DNA from 2 places in the Enterobacter sp. N5-15 genome. Region 2 is predicted to be linked to the other one. Evidence: predicted binding sites of a transcription regulator. Region 2 holds the regulator's gene; the other holds the start of a gene.
What was found. Region 2 encodes LexA, which represses DNA repair genes until DNA is damaged. Its sites were predicted from a motif close to TNCTGTATGTACATACAGNA; they were not measured.

Region 1 (8,323 bases), 580 kb from region 2:
CATTAACCGCCATGCCGGTGTCCTGTAAGCCCAGCCCTGATCGCTGTGTAAGACCAGACCTTCACTATGTCTGTGTGCTTTCAGGGCCTTATGCAGCATCCTGCAGACCAGAGGCTGTGAAGCACTGGTCGACATATTCCAGGCCACGATTTCGTTATTGAACAGATCCTGCAGGGCTGACAGGTAAAGTTTCTGTCCCCCGGCCCGGAACTCCGTCACATCCGTACACCACTTGATCCCGCTTCGTTCAGCGCTAAAGTCCCGGGCCAGCAGATTGGCGGATGACAGACCCGCATCAGGCATATATGAGCGATATCTTTTCCGGCGTAGCTGACAGGTGAGTCCATGCTCCTTCATCAGCCTGCGCACGGTTTTGTGATTAAGCACGAAGCCCTTATCCCGTAGTGCTCTCGTCATTCTCCGGTAGCCATAGCGCTGCGCATGCCGCTGGCTGATGGCCTTCATTGCACCGACTGCATCCGCATAACGCTCAGTCCCGTGCTCAGGGTGCGAGACATGATAATAATATGTGCTGCGTGACAACCGCGCGGCATACAGCAGGCAGGGTAGCCTGTGTGCCGTCAGCAACGACTGCACTAATCTGGTTTTTTCTGCTGCTCCCTGAGTGCATTTTCTTCTCTCAGGGCTTTCAGCTTTTTTAAGTAAGCATTTTCCGCGCGCAGATATTCCAGCTCCCTCTGCAGTTCTTTGGGTGTCATTTCACTGAAGGGCTTGGCGCCGGGAACATATTTTTTCTGTGACATAGCGGGTCCGGGTCTGGCAGTGTGAAGCGCTTTTTCACCTCCCCTCCGGTAACGCTGCGTCCAGTCGAGAATAGGGACTCATTGGGGATGGCGAAGCGCGATGAAGCCTCCGCATAGCTGCACCTGTTTTCAGCGACGTAGCGGACAACGCGGAGCCTGAATTCTGCAGTATAGGTCCGCGCAGGACGGTCCTCCAGACCGGCTTTACCCTGACGACGGTAAGCCCGCAGCCAGCGGGTCAGTGGGGTTCTGCCCACACTGAACAGATGGGCTGTTTCTTTGATACTCGACTGTCCGGCCATGTAATGCAGTACAGCTGCAAGCCTAATATGGAAAGGATATTTCATTGTTCTGAACCTCCAGATTTGGAATCTGGTGTCCAGGATCCGGGGTTCAGTGCAATCGCCGCCGCCCTGGCGACCCGTGCTCCCGGCGGTAAATCGCCGCTTCGCGGTTCCCTCAGCTTATTCCTTCAGGCTATCGGGTCGGGCATGAGCCGGCATCCCTGCAGGCCATGCCCTCTCGGCGCATTCCTGCGCCTCGCCCCGGCCTTACGGAAACGCTTCGGCGATTTACAGCCGGACTAGGGCATCGCTGAAAAACTTCAATAATTCAGAAAGCAGTATTATCGCTTCTGATTACAAATTTATTGCAGATTGCTAAGTGATAAGGGAGAGGAAAATGTCTTGTCATCTTTAGTTTTCTTGATTAGTTTTATTAATTATATTTACGCCATAAATTTTTGATTTAGAACAGTAAACTTCCTTTGCTGATTGCAGGACAGCGCATTGATTGTAATTTTTTAAATGTTCTAAATTATCATCGTAAATAACTAATTGAACTATTTTATCTTTGCTTTTATATGCATCTATAAATTGTTCAGAAATGCCAGGCGGTAATAAGGAAGATAAGCTAACATTGAAAAATCGCAAAAACATCCTTTCATTTATATTTATATCAAAGCCAAATTTTTCTGGTTCGTTTGAAATACTCAACATTCCTCTATCAGATACAGCAATTCCATGATTCTGAGTATAACGAAATAGAGCCATTCCAGTTTGACTTTCTTTATCTTTGAGTAAGTTTATTAGCATGTCATCAAGCATATTTACATTTTTTTGAATATCCACTGCCAATAGCATAAACAGACATCTAAGCCAACGGAAATACTCATCTTCAGTTATTTCAAGTATGGGTAAAATTCTTGCAAGATGTGGCTTAATCCCATCTCTAATGAGTAAATACTCTTTTTTAAGGTCATCAGAGGTTGGATAGTGATCTGCCAGCATCCCGATAGTGTTCAATGTTTTTTTTATAGAAAAGGGGTTTCTGAATGAATTTAGAATCTTCAATGATAATATTTTAAATAGTTCCTCGGAAATATCATCATCATTATTTTCAATTTTTGTCAAAAGCAAAAGAGTAGCTTCTGATAGAGAAGACTCATATTTATGGAAAAGCTTCTCAAAATTCTGTCTGGTTTTATCTGTATTATTTATGGTAAACAAATCATGAAGAAAAAGACTGTTTGCGATTTTTCTATTTTGGGGAGGGGAAACATTTTCTCCATTTGATTGTTTATCAATTTCGAAAACAAAGATTTTTTTGTTTTTATTATGGCAGTCAGGTGTGCTTGTATTAAGTCTAAGTTCTGTTTGAGATATAAAATGTTGTATGATGGTTTTGTCTTCTAGCATTTTCTTCTCTATTTATTAACATTTTTTTAATGAAACAATACTGTTTTTTATACGTAGTACCAATTTTACGTCAGGCTCGCAAGAATCACTATAATTATACTGAAACATCTTAAATTGCTTTTCTCTTCATCAACCGGGGCATATTGTGATGCCGTTACGATCAATTCCGTAACCGGGCGTGGAAACCCGAATAAGCGTATGGCGGCACAGAAGAGATGCCCTGACATCTTTTTTGTGTCGAGCCAGTGGTTATCCTTGTAAAATCAATGATGACACTGGCGGGGCAGCCGCAAGGTTGGCCGGGATCCATACGTCCGGTTTCCACCCTCGCCAGTGTCATCGCCAGATGAGCGTGGAAACTCAGGCGATGACTCCAGTTTAAACGTATGGAGGCTGCCTTATGGCTACGATCCCAACCTTAACTCGTTCCAAAAATGACTCACTACAAGTTGAAGCCGTACTCGCTTCCCCCTTGCCAGGTTCAGCCGATCTTTTCACCGTGGTTGATCATTGCGCTATGTTCGTTTGTGTCCTGGTTGAATGTGAGGAAATCTATTACAGACATGCATTGTGTGGGCGTTTGTCCCATGCACTCACGTTGCTGAGTCAGCGCTGTGAAGAAGATCTTCCTGATTATCTTATCGGTCAACTAACTGCTGAGGCGATACCCGTTTCAAGTGCCCCAGATTGCTGGCAAGACACATGCACGTTACTGGCTCACGCACAGGCATTAACTTTGGCACTGTCTGGCAATACATTGATGGAGAAGAATAGCAAGGAACTTGCCGAGCTATTACATGACATTGTTTATCTTCTCGTGGATCAACTCAAAACACCATTCATTTTGAAATCATAAAGGCCAGAAAATAAGCCGGGCGGCGTCAGCGGCAGCCCGGTCTTATGACTCTCAGCTCAGGTCTGCGCCGTTGCTGGCAATCACTTTTTGGTACCACCAGAAGGAGTCTTTTTTCAGCCGTTTCAACGTACCGCTGCCTTCATCGTCCTGATCGACATAGATAAAACCGTAGCGTTTGGACATCTGCGAGGTGCCCGCGCTGATGATGTCGATACAGCCCCACGTGGTGAACCCCATCACCTCCACGCCTTCATTAATCGCGGCCAGCGTTTGCGCGAAGTGCGCACGGAAATAGTCGATTCGATAGCTATCGTGGATCTTGCCGTTTTCGACCACATCCTTCGCGCCTAGACCGTTTTCAACGATAAACAGCGGCTTCCGGTAACGGTCATACAGCTCCAGCAGCGAGATTTTCAACCCAAGCGGATCAATCTGCCATCCCCATTCGGACGCAGGCAAATACGGGTTTTTCACACCGAGAACGGTATTCCCGGGAATGCGTTCGGCGTCAGGCTGAGTGGATTCGGTCATCGACATGTAATAGCTGAAGGAGACGAAATCGACGGTATGCGCCTTTAAAATACGTCGATCGTCAGGGTGCATTTCAATATGGATATTTCGACGTTCCAGATCGCGCAGGATCAGCGGCGAATAGTCGCCAAATACCTGCACGTCGGCATAAAAATAGTTTTCCAGGTTTTTCTTCAGCGTGGCTTCAACGTCTTCCGGACGGCAGCTGCGCGGATAGGTTGTCAATTTCGTCAGCATGCACCCGACCTGGCTGCCCGGGATTTTGGCGTGGCAGTCTCGGATGACCAGTGCAGACGCGACAAACTGATGGTGCATACCCTGAAAGATATCCTGTTTCGCGTTGCCCGGCGCGCTTTTCTCTTCGCGAATGCCCGCGGTCGTAAAGGGATGGCGGTGAATACTGTCTATTTCATTGAAGGTTAGCCAGTAACGCACCAGCTCTTTGTAGCGGTCGAAACAAACATTGCTGAAGCGAACAAAGGCATCAACCACATTACGATGCACCCAGCCGTTATATTTTTCGCTCAGCGCCAGCGGCATTTCGTAGTGGGAAAGGGTGACCAGCGGCTCGATGTTATGACGACGCAGTTCGCGAAACAGTTCTTCATAAAACTGCAGCCCGGCCTCGTTTGGCGCGGCGTCCTCTCCGGTCGGTAAAATGCGTGACCAGGCAATAGATACGCGCAGCACCTTAAAACCCATCTCAGCAAACAGCGCGACGTCGTCTTTATAGTGGTGATAAAAATCGATGCCGCGGCGTTTCGGATACAGCGCATCATTTTTACCTTCAAACGCGTCGCGGATATTCTCGTCCGTCAGGGCCATATGGCCGCTGTAATCTTTCACGGAGAGGTTGGGTTTCCAGGCGACTGCGTCGGCAACGGACGGCCCTTTGCCGTCCACGTTCCATGCGCCTTCTGCCTGATTTGCGGCAATCGCGCCGCCCCATAAAAAACCGTGTGGAAACGCGAGGAAAGTGTCCATAACACGCACTCCTTATGCGTCATGATGATGGGAAAGGCTTATCCTTTTTTACCACCGTACTGACGGAACCACGTCAGCATCCGCTGCCAGCCATCTTTGGCTGATTCTGCGTGATAGCTCGGACGATAATCGGCATTAAACGCATGCCCGGCATCCGGGTAGACCACAATCTCCGCCTTCGCATTTGCCGCACGGAGCGCATGGCGCATGGTCTCTACCGAATCAAGCGAAATACCGGTGTCCTGACCGCCGTAAAGCCCTAACACGGGGGCATTTAACTCGGTGGCGATATCGACGGGATGTTTCGGTGAATTCAGCGTTTTTTCACCCACCAGTTTGCCGTACCAGGCGACAGCGGCTTTGAGCTGCGGGTTATGCGCGGCATACAGCCAGCTAATGCGTCCGCCCCAGCAGAAACCGGTGACCAGCAGACGATGTGGATCCCCGCCGTTGCGCGCCGCCCAGCTGGCGACGTGGTCGAGATCGGCCAGCACCTGCGCGTCCGGGACTTTGCTGACCAGGTTGCTGAGCAATGTTGGAATATCGCTGTAGTCGTTCGGATCGCCCTGACGGAAGTAGAGCTCTGGCGCAACGGCCAGATACCCTTCCAGCGCCAGCCGACGGCAGAGGTCGCGAATGTGTTCGTGAACACCAAATATCTCCTGAATCACAATCACGATGGGCAGCGGGCCGTCTGCCGATTTTGGCCGTGCGTGATAAGCAGGCATATTCTCCCCCTGCGAGGGAATGGAGGTCTCACCCGCGGTAATTGCCGCTTCTGGCGTCGACACGATGGTTGAAGCATGTGGGGCCGCAGCAGGTGCAAAACCGATTTTTTCAGTCATGGCATTCTCCGTACCAATGAGTTAGCGCAAAGGTAAATATAGACACCAGGTTAACAACTCACAGTGCCTTAAACGGTCTATCTTTTGTGCAGCACCTGGCGATATAACTTGTTAATGTGATTTGAATCACCTTTTTATGGAAATTCAATGTAATCATTTTCATTCATGGTGAGGTGCGTCACGAAAATATGCTTACTGCTTCTGTAAAGTACCGTTTTACTTCTTCTGACTAACCGACCCACAGAGGAGTCACCTATGTCTAAGTCTGATGTTTTTCATCTCGGCCTCACTAAAAACGATTTACAAGGGGCTACGCTCGCTATCGTCCCCGGCGATCCTGAGCGTGTGGAAAAGATCGCCGCGCTGATGGATAAGCCGGTCAAGCTGGCTGCCCATCGTGAGTTCACCACCTGGCGCGCAGAGCTGGATGGCAAAGCGGTGATCGTGTGCTCTACCGGTATCGGTGGTCCGTCTACCTCTATTGCTGTTGAAGAGCTGGCGCAGCTGGGCATTCGTACTTTCCTGCGTATCGGTACCACCGGCGCTATCCAGCCGCACATCAGCGTCGGCGACGTGCTGGTCACGACCGCCTCCGTCCGTCTGGACGGTGCAAGCCTGCACTTTGCGCCGATGGAATTCCCGGCAGTGGCTGATTTCGAATGCACCACCGCGCTGGTTGAAGCCGCGAAGTCCGTAGGCGCAACCACCCACGTGGGCGTAACCGCCTCTTCCGACACCTTCTACCCGGGCCAGGAGCGTTACGACACCTTCTCAGGCCGCGTGGTAAGCCGTTTCAAAGGCTCAATGGAAGAGTGGCAGTCCATGGGCGTGATGAACTACGAAATGGAATCCGCAACGCTGTTGACCATGTGTGCAAGCCAGGGTCTGCGTGCCGGTATGGTGGCGGGCGTTATCGTCAACCGTACCCAGCAGGAGATCCCGAACGCCGAAACCATGAAGCAGACCGAAAGTCATGCAGTGAAAATCGTGGTTGAAGCCGCGCGTCGCCTGATCTAGTCCTCTCCTTTCGAAATCAAAGGCCGACACGTTCGGCCTTTATTTTTTGCGTAGCGCCTCGCAGGAAAACCCTTTCAAACTGGACGTTTGTACAGCACAATCTTATTTTGTGCGGGTAATACGTTGATGCAGGGGGCATTGTGGATATCTCAATCCTGATTTACGCGGTGATTGCGCTGGCGGGCGTGGCGATAGGCTGGCTCATTTCCAGCTATCAGCATGCACAGCAGAAGGCCGACCAGTTGGCAGAGCGCGAAGAGATAGTCGCTGAATTAAGTGCGGCAAAGCAGCAGCTTGCGCTGAGTGACCACTGGCGAGAGGAGTGCGAGCTGCTCAATAACGAGCTGCGCAACCTGCGAGATATCAACACCTCGCTGGAGGCCGATCTCCGCGAAGTGACCACCCGCCTTGAATCCACCCAGCTGCACGCGGAAGACAAAATCCGCCAGATGATCAACAGCGAGCAGCGCCTCAGCGAACAGTTTGAGAACCTCGCCAACCGTATTTTCGAGCACAGCAACCGCCGCGTTGATGAACAGAACCGCCAGAGCTTGAACAGCCTGTTGACGCCCCTGCGCGAACAGCTTGACGGTTTTCGTCGTCAGGTGCAGGACAGCTTTGGGCAGGAGGCGCGCGAGCGTCACACCCTGGCGCATGAGATTCGCAATCTCCAGCAGCTGAATGCCCAGATGGCGCAGGAAGCGGTCAACCTGACCCGCGCGCTGAAAGGGGATAACAAAACCCAGGGCAACTGGGGAGAAGTGGTGCTGACCCGCGTACTGGAAGCCTCTGGACTGCGGGAAGGATATGAATACGAAACGCAGGTGAGTATCGAAAACGACGCCCGCTCTCGTATGCAGCCGGATGTGATTGTGCGGCTGCCGCAGGGTAAAGATGTGGTGATTGACGCCAAAATGACGCTGGTGGCGTATGAACGCTACTTTAATGCGGAAGATGACTACACGCGCGAGTCTGCGCTGCAGGAGCACATTGCCTCCGTGCGTAACCACATTCGCCTGCTCGGCAGAAAAGACTACCAGCAGCTGCCGGGCCTCCGCTCGCTGGACTATGTCCTGATGTTTATCCCGGTAGAACCCGCGTTTCTGCTGGCACTCGACAGACAGCCCGAGCTTATCACCGAAGCGCTCAAAAATAACATTATGCTGGTCAGCCCCACCACGCTGCTGGTGGCGTTACGTACCATTGCGAACCTGTGGCGCTATGAGCACCAGAGCCGCAACGCGCAGCAGATTGCCGATCGTGCCAGCAAGCTTTACGACAAAATGCGCCTCTTCGTGGACGACATGTCATCAGTCGGGCAGAGCCTGGATCGTGCGCAGGATAACTACCGCCAGGCGATGAAAAAACTCGCCTCCGGACGCGGCAATCTGCTGGCACAGGCCGAATCATTCCGCAGCCTGGGGGTAGAGGTTAAACGCGAGATTAATCCGGAATTGGTCGAACAGGCCACCGCCCAGGACGACGAGTTTCGCCTGCGAGAAGGTGCGGACGAACAAAAGACAAACAGTGAAGACAACACGTTAGCGGCGAATTTATCACCAGACGAGACTCCAGCGCGTTTCTTTCGCGGTGGTTGAAACGTAGGGCAAACGCGCCCAATCTGTTACA
Region 2 (8,323 bases):
ATTGAGGTGGTGTAGTTATAGACCCAGGTTTTTTGCAGTTTTGGCGTCACGCCCACGGAAACCGGGACGCCGCCGAGGTCAAACTGACGGGCAACGGCAACACCATAGTCGGACACAATCGCCGCCCGGCCAGACGCCGTTGAGTTGAGGTTTTTAGTGATCTGATCCGTGCCGTTCAGCGCAGCGTCCAGGGCAACACCGGCAGCCACCACATTGCTTCGTTGAATACCGCGCAGATAATCAATATCTTGCTGATCGATAGACGAGCTCACCCGGCCATGAGCATAGCCTTTCGCCATAAAGGCCACGGAAAGCACATCGTTAGGGATACTCACGGCAAGCCCTGCACCTGCCGTCGCGCGTGCGGTTTTGCCCTTGAGATAGTCCAGCTCATCGGCCAGATCTTTGGCCGCGCCCTGGAATTGATTAATGGAACCTAACGGATTGGTAATAATCTCTCTTGGCGTGAGGCCATCAACCACATCCTTGTAGTGATTAATTTTGTCGTTGATGTTATCAATCTCGTCCTGAAGATTGTCTTTATCCGTTACCTGTACGCCAACGGACGGCAAAATGACCGTCACATCATCATCCGGTTTTGCCTTTGCCAGCAACGCGGGGTTGATTAACGCCCCGCTACCATAGCTCCCGGAGGCAACGCCAGTGCCCCCCATTGCGTCACTCCGTGATTCTGTCCAGGTATTGGCTGCTCCCGCCTGATTTGCCATAAACAAGGAAACAGCGATACTAACCACCGAAAATTTAAAATTTTTTTTCACAGTATGCCCGTTATAGTCTGTTATGAAATAACCCCTGTCTGTTATCACCCAAACAGGAACGAACTATTGCTGTGAATAAGTAGTAAAAGACCCGCTATTTCTATCCCTAAGTAAAACTCCCTTACGGCCTGTTATATTTTGTGACGGCCCTCAATATTTATAGAAGAGGAAATTATTTTTTCCCAGGTTTTCCATCATGCGGTCCAAAAAACTGGGGTGGGTGGTCTACCCAGCGATCCTCTCGGGTAGCGGCATATACCGGATTGAGGGGATAGTAGATGCGATTGTGCTTCTTGTTGGCCTCGCCTACGACCAGCAACCGTACCTCTTCCTCCGTGTTGTTAATAAAGGTGTGGCAGATACCGGTTCCGGCAGGAAACCCCACGCTGTCGCCCGGTTCAAGTTTCCATAAATAGCCATTAATCCACGCCTCTGGATAACCTTCGAGCACGTAAATGAACTCTTCTTCATCGCTTTCCGCATGCGGATAGGACGTTCTGCGCCCGGGCGGCAAACGCTCATGATGGATGCCAATGCGCCCAAGCCCAAGCTTGCGAGCCAACGGGGCGCCGATAGAAAAAAGCTCATCGCTATCTGGATAGGTCGAATCATCCGCGCCTTCAACGTCGCGCCAGTGCCGAATACAGTCAGGTTTTTTCATTGTTTATTTCCCGGTTTGTAATGGGTCAGGTATAGCACAGACTGGCGGATCTCGGTGTTTTTACCAGAACATGATAAAGTGGGCGTTTTCCGTCCTATAACATCCGGGGTGCTACATGGATAAGTCCACAAAAGAGCTGTTAGCGCAGGCCGAAAAGCTGTGCGCCCAACGCAATGTGCGCCTCACTCCGCAGCGCCTTGAAGTCTTACGTCTGATGAGCCTGCAGCAGGGTGCTATCAGCGCCTACGATCTGCTCGACCTGCTCCGTGAAAGCGAGCCGCAGGCGAAGCCACCGACGGTGTATCGCGCCCTGGATTTCCTGCTGGAACAAGGATTCGTGCATAAGGTTGAATCCACCAACAGCTATGTGCTGTGCCATCTGTTTGATCAGCCCACCCACACGTCGGCGATGTTTATCTGTGACCGCTGCGGCGTGGTGAAAGAAGAGGCTGCGGAAGGCGTGGAAGATATTATGCATACGCTGGCGGCGAAAATGGGTTTTGCCCTGCGTCATAACGTGATTGAAGCGCACGGGCTGTGCTCTGCCTGCGTGGAAGTGGAAGCCTGTCGCCATCAGGACGCTTGCCAGCACGACCACTCAATTCTTGTGAAGAAAAAGCCGCGTTAACGGCAAAAGAAAAGGCGGCTTAGAGCCGCCCTGTGGGTTATTCAGCGTTACCAGCGGTAGTCGTTACGGGTTTCCCAGTCTTTGACTTCGTTTTCCGCCTGATCTTTCGCATAGCCGTAACGTTCCTGAATTTTACCGACAAGCTGATCGCGTTTACCTTCAATGACGGTCATATCGTCATCAGTCAGCTTACCCCACTTTTCTTTCGCTTTACCTTTGAACTGCTTCCAGTTGCCGCCGATTTCGTCTTTATTCATCATCGTGTCCTCTTAGTTAAGCGTCGGGTCGTAACGTCCGTTACGTTCTTTTCTGCTGGACGTGATAATTATTGTAGTTAAGGATTCGGCAGTTGATTTCATATTCGGAATCTTTAACCGTCACGATATATCGTGGCGCGAGGGAAACCAGGTATTGTTTTGCCAGTGGCGGTGCCAGATAAAAGCCAGCGATATCCCTCGCAGCGAGAGGAAAACGGCCAGGGCCAGCCACAAACCGTGATTACCCAGCCAGGGAAGCGTCAGCAGCGTCAGGCCAAACCCTGCCGCCGCGACCGCCATGCTGTTGCGCATTTCCGCTCCGCGCGTCGCACCAATAAACATGCCGTCCAGCAGATAACACCAGACGCCGACCACCGGTAAGATGACTTGCCAGATGAGATAGTGACTCGCCAGCTCGCGCAGCGCAGGGATAGACGTCAGCAATGCCACGATCTGCTCACCCAGGCAGGCGTAAACCAGGCCGAACGCCAGCGCCACCAGTCCCGACTGACGGCAGGCTGCCCGCCAGACGTCCCGAAGCTGCCCACTTTCGCGCGCACCGTACGCCTGCCCGGAATGCGCTTCTACCGCATAGGCAAAACCGTCCAGCGCGTAGGCGGTAAAGGTCAGTAGCGTCATCAACACCGCGTTGACCGCAACGATTTCTGGCCCCAGTCGAGCCCCGAAAACCGTCAGCGCGCCGAAGCAAAGCTGAAGCAGCAGCGAGCGCAGCATGATGTCACGATTAAGTGCCAGCAGCTTACGGATATTGCCGCGCCATGCGGTTTTGAGCAGCGCCAGGGAGATGCCGCGCATCGCCAGCACGCGCCAGGCCATCCACAGGCCAATAATAAAGGTTCCGTACTCGGCAATCGCCGTCGCCAGCGCCGCGCCCTGCACGTTCATATGTAGGCCCATTACCAGCCAGACATCCAGCACAATGTTGAGAAGGTTGCCTACCACCAGCAAAATGACCGGCGCGCGTGCGTACTGAACGCCCAGTAGCCACCCCAGCAGAACCAGGTTTGCCAGCGATGCGGGCGCGCTGAGCCAGCGGATTTCAAGGAAACGTCGCGCCTGCGCCAGTACCGCCTCGCTGCCGCCAACAACATGGAGCGCAAGGTCGATAAGAGGCGCACGTAATAAAACGATTAACAGCCCCGCGCCAAGCGCAAGGATCAGCGGCTGCACCAGCGCGCGCGCCAGACGCAGCGGATCTTTTGCACCATAAGCCTGTGCCGTGAGTCCGGTGGTGCTCATGCGCAAAAAGAGCAGCAGCATAAACAGGAAGCTGGTTGCCGTCGCGCCAATCGCCACGCCGCCAAGATAAACAGGCGAATCAAGGTGACCAATAACGGCAGTATCGACCAGACCGAGCAAGGGAACGGTAATATTGGAGAAAATCATCGGCAGAGCAAGACGCCACAATGCCTTATCGGATGCCGTCAGCAGTGACATGAAAAATACCGGGAGTGGAGAATGAAGCAGGCTACAGCGGCGCCATAGCCTGTCAGGAAGAGGTTACAGCCATTCGCCGTTGCGAATGACCCCAACCGCCAGTCCTTCGATAGAGAAGTTGTGTTCGCGGAGATCGACCACAATCGGGGAGAACTCGTTGTTTTCAGGCAGTAGCTGAACGGTGTTCCCCTGTTTTTTCAAACGCTTGACGGTGACTTCATCATCAATGCGTGCGACAACCACCTGGCCGTTACGCACATCCTGCGTTTTGTGCACCGCAAGCAGATCGCCGTCAAGAATGCCGATGTCTTTCATCGACATACCGCTGACGCGCAGCAGGAAATCAGCGCTCGGTTTGAACATGGCTGGATCAACCTGGTAATGGCCTTCAATATGCTGCTGTGCCAGTAAAGGCTCACCGGCAGCAACGCGCCCCACCAGCGGAATGCCCGTCTCTTCTTCCACCAGCAGGCGGATACCACGTGACGCGCCTGAAACAATCTCAATCACGCCCTTACGCGCCAGCGCTTTCAGGTGTTCTTCGGCAGCATTCGGAGAACGGAAGCCCAGACGCTGCGCGATTTCCGCACGCGTGGGTGGCATACCCGTCTGGCCGATATGATCCCGGATGAGATCAAACACCTCTTGCTGCCTGGTCGTTAACGCTTTCATTCCGCCCCCTGGGTGTATATACAGTTATGCTGTGAGTATATACAGTCAAAGGCGATTTTGGAACCAAAAACTGCACAAAAAACCAGGGACTTAATTATTCCTCGAGGCTCATCGGAAATGTGACCAAAGCAGCGTGACCCAGGTGATAACGGCAGTGATAATCGCCAGCAACACGGCAGCAGAGCCCATGTCTTTTGCGCGGCCAGAAAGCTCGTGGAAATCTGAACCAATGCGATCAACAACGGCTTCAATAGCGCTATTAAGAATTTCCACTATCATCACCAGAAGCACGGAACCGATAAGAAGTACGCGGGTAATAGCATCAACATCAAGGAAACAGGCGATGATCACCGCGATGATAGCGGCGACGCCCTCCTGGCGAAAGGCGGCTTCGTTGATCCACGCAGCACGGAACCCTTTCCACGAATAGCCGGCGGCTTTGATGATACGCGTTAACCCAGTGGTATTATTGGCCATTAAAAGAACCTTTTATGAAAAAAAGCGTCAGTAACAGGAGCTGTAGCGCGTTTCGCTACAGCCTGAAGTATGACGGGTAACAACAGAAATTTTGCGCGCTTTCTGTTATCCTTGCGCAGCAATTGCATTATTAACCAGAGGCTTTACATCGTTTATGTCCGGCTGGCCACGAATTTACTACAAATTACTTAATTTACCATTAAGCATCCTGGTAAAAAGCAAGTCTATCCCAGCAGAACCCGCGCTGGAATTAGGGCTCGATACGTCGCGTCCTATTATGTACGTTTTGCCTTATAACTCGAAGGCAGACTTACTGACGCTTCGTGCCCAGTGTCTGGCGCATGACTTACCTGACCCGCTTGAACCGCTTGAAGTTGACGGCACTTTACTGCCGCGCTACGTGTTCATTCACGGCGGGCCGCGCGTGTTTACCTACTACACGCCAAAAGAAGAGTCCATCAAGCTGTTCCATGACTATCTCGACCTGCACCGCAGCAACCCCGATCTGGATGTGCAGATGGTGCCGGTATCGGTGATGTTTGGTCGTCGTCCGGGCCGTGAAAAAGGTGAAGAGAACCCGCCGCTGCGCATGCTTAACGGCATCCAGAAGTTCTTTGCGGTCTCCTGGCTGGGACGCGACAGCTTTGTGCGTTTCTCCCCTTCCGTTTCGCTGCGTCGAATGGCGGACGAGCACGGCACCGACAAGATCATCGCGCAGAAACTGGCGCGCGTGGCGCGTATGCACTTCGCCCGCCAGCGCCTGGCTGCCGTAGGGCCGCGTCTCCCGGCGCGTCAGGATCTGTTCAACAAGCTGCTGGCCTCCAAAGCGATTGCCCGCGCCGTCGAAGATGAAGCGCGCAGCAAGAAAATATCGCATGAGAAAGCCCAGCAGAACGCCATTGCGCTGATGGAAGAGATTGCAGCGAACTTCTCTTACGAGATGATTCGCCTGTCCGATCGCATTCTCGGCTTTACCTGGAACCGCCTCTACCAGGGCATCAACGTTCATAACGCCGAGCGTGTACGTCAACTGGCGCATGATGGCCATGAGATCGTCTATGTTCCCTGCCACCGCAGCCACATGGACTACCTGCTTCTTTCCTACGTGCTCTATCACCAGGGGCTGGTACCGCCGCACATTGCTGCCGGTATCAACCTGAATTTCTGGCCAGCAGGCCCGATTTTCCGCCGCCTGGGCGCCTTCTTTATCCGTCGTACCTTCAAGGGCAACAAGCTCTACTCCACCGTGTTCCGCGAGTATCTGGGCGAGCTGTTCAGCCGCGGCTATTCCGTGGAGTACTTCGTCGAGGGCGGTCGTTCCCGTACCGGACGTCTGCTCGATCCGAAGACCGGCACGCTGTCGATGACCATCCAGGCGATGCTGCGCGGAGGAACCCGTCCAATCACGCTGGTGCCAATCTACATTGGCTATGAGCACGTGATGGAAGTGGGCACGTACGCCAAAGAGCTGCGCGGTGCGACCAAAGAGAAAGAGAGCCTGCCGCAGATGCTGCGCGGCTTGAGCAAGCTACGCAATCTCGGTCAGGGCTACGTGAACTTCGGCGAACCGATGCCGCTGATGACGTACCTGAACCATCACGTTCCCGAGTGGCGCGAATCCATCGATCCTATCGAAGCAATTCGTCCGGCCTGGCTGACGCCAACGGTCAACGGCATCGCGTCCGAGCTGATGGTGCGCATTAACAACGCCGGTGCGGCTAACGCCATGAACCTGTGCTGTACGGCGCTTCTGGCTTCGCGTCAGCGCTCGCTGACCCGTGAACAGCTCACGGAGCAGCTGGATTGCTATCTGGACATGATGCGCAACGTACCGTATTCCGTTGATTCAACCGTGCCTTCTGCTACCGCCAGTGAGCTTATCGATCACGCGTTGCAGATGAACAAGTTTGAAGTCGAAAAGGACACGATCGGCGACATCATCATTCTGCCGCGCGAGCAGGCAGTGCTGATGACCTACTACCGCAACAACATCACCCATATGCTGATGCTGCCGTCGCTCATGGCGGCCATCATCACCCAGCATCGCCGTATCTCGCGTCAGGAACTTTTGCGTCACGTTGATACGCTCTACCCGATGCTGAAAGCGGAGCTGTTCCTGCGCTGGAGCAAGGATGAGCTGGCAGCCGAGCTGGATAAACTGACGGAAGAGCTGCGTCGTCAGGGGCTGATTACCGTCTCGAACGACGAGCTACACATCAATCCGTCACGCTCCCGCACCCTGCAACTGCTAGCGGCCGGCGCGCGCGAAACGCTGCAGCGCTACGCCATTACGTTCTGGCTGCTGAGTGCGAACCCGTCTATCAACCGCGGTACGCTGGAGAAAGAGAGCCGGACGCTGGCACAGCGCCTGTCCGTTCTGCACGGCATTAACGCCCCTGAATTCTTCGACAAAGCGGTCTTCAGCTCTCTGGTGCTGACGCTGCGTGACGAAGGCTTCATCAGCGATACGGGCGATGCCGAGCCGGAAGAGACGCTGAAGGTGTACCAGATGCTGGCAGAGCTGATCACCTCGGATGTGCGTTTGACGATTGAGAGCGCGACGCAGGGCGAGTGATGTGAAAAAGCCGGGTGGTGGCTTCACCTGACCCGGCCTGGCGTTCTGCATAATATAAAGGCCCGGTAAGCGCTAACGCTACCGGGCCTTATTTTTGAGCCTTGTTACTTCACCGCATTCAGCTCAGCAGCGTAAAGGCAATCATCCCGACAATCGCACCCGTTGTGCCGAGGATGGTTTCCATCAGCGTCCAGGTTTTCAGGGTTTGCGCTTCGGTGGCACCGGTAAATTTACCGAACAGCCAGAAGCCTGCGTCGTTAACGTGAGAGACCACAATCGAACCGCCCGCGATACAGATAGACAGCGCGGCCATCTGCGCACCGGAGTAGTTCAGCTGTTCAATCACCGGCATCACCAGACCCACGGCGGTTAAACACGCCACGGTTGCGGAACCCTGGATGATACGCACCGCCGCGGCCAGTACGAAGCAGGTTACCGCAATCGGCAGGCCCATCCCGGTCAGCGCTTCGCCCAGAGCCGGACCCACGCCGGAATCCACCAGCACCTGCTTGAACACGCCGCCGGCACCGATCACCAGCAGGATAATACCCGCAGGCTGCAGCGCGGCACCGCAGATCTCCATCACCCGGTCTTTTGGCATTCCCTGACGCATCGCCAGGCCGTAAATCGCCACCAGACAGGCCACCAGGATCGCCGTGAACGGGTGACCGATGAACTCGAACCATTCGTAGGCGCTGGAACCCACCGGCACAAAGCGCGCGGCGATGGTTTTCAGACCCACGAGAACCAGCGGGAGCAGGATCAGCGACAGGCTGAAGCCGAAGGACGGCATTTTGCCCTCGCCCAGGTGCGGCT

Region 1: a site for LexA is predicted at 6,772-6,791, ahead of rmuC (DNA recombination protein RmuC). Genes of this name have one in related genera too.

Annotation. Positions count from the first base shown of each region.
Region 1 is NZ_CM170150.1:4,619,826-4,628,148, reverse strand. Features, by position in the region: partial or broken gene AC2TE5_RS21930 (IS3 family transposase) at 1-1,111, opposite strand, end outside; gene AC2TE5_RS21925 (hypothetical protein) at 1,460-2,461, opposite strand; gene AC2TE5_RS21920 (hypothetical protein) at 2,862-3,317, shown strand; gene AC2TE5_RS21915 (glycoside hydrolase family 1 protein) at 3,369-4,832, opposite strand; gene AC2TE5_RS21910 (dienelactone hydrolase family protein) at 4,871-5,677, opposite strand; gene udp (uridine phosphorylase) at 5,933-6,694, shown strand; gene rmuC (DNA recombination protein RmuC) at 6,835-8,292, shown strand.
Region 2 is NZ_CM170150.1:333,065-341,387, reverse strand. Features, by position in the region: gene AC2TE5_RS01575 (conjugal transfer protein TraF) at 1-779, opposite strand, end outside; gene AC2TE5_RS01570 (cupin domain-containing protein) at 952-1,440, opposite strand; gene zur (zinc uptake transcriptional repressor Zur) at 1,556-2,068, shown strand; gene AC2TE5_RS01560 (CsbD family protein) at 2,116-2,325, opposite strand; gene dinF (MATE family efflux transporter DinF) at 2,446-3,783, opposite strand; gene lexA (transcriptional repressor LexA) at 3,847-4,455, opposite strand; gene AC2TE5_RS01545 (diacylglycerol kinase) at 4,564-4,932, opposite strand; gene plsB (glycerol-3-phosphate 1-O-acyltransferase PlsB) at 5,087-7,507, shown strand; gene gntU (gluconate transporter) at 7,626-8,323, opposite strand, start outside.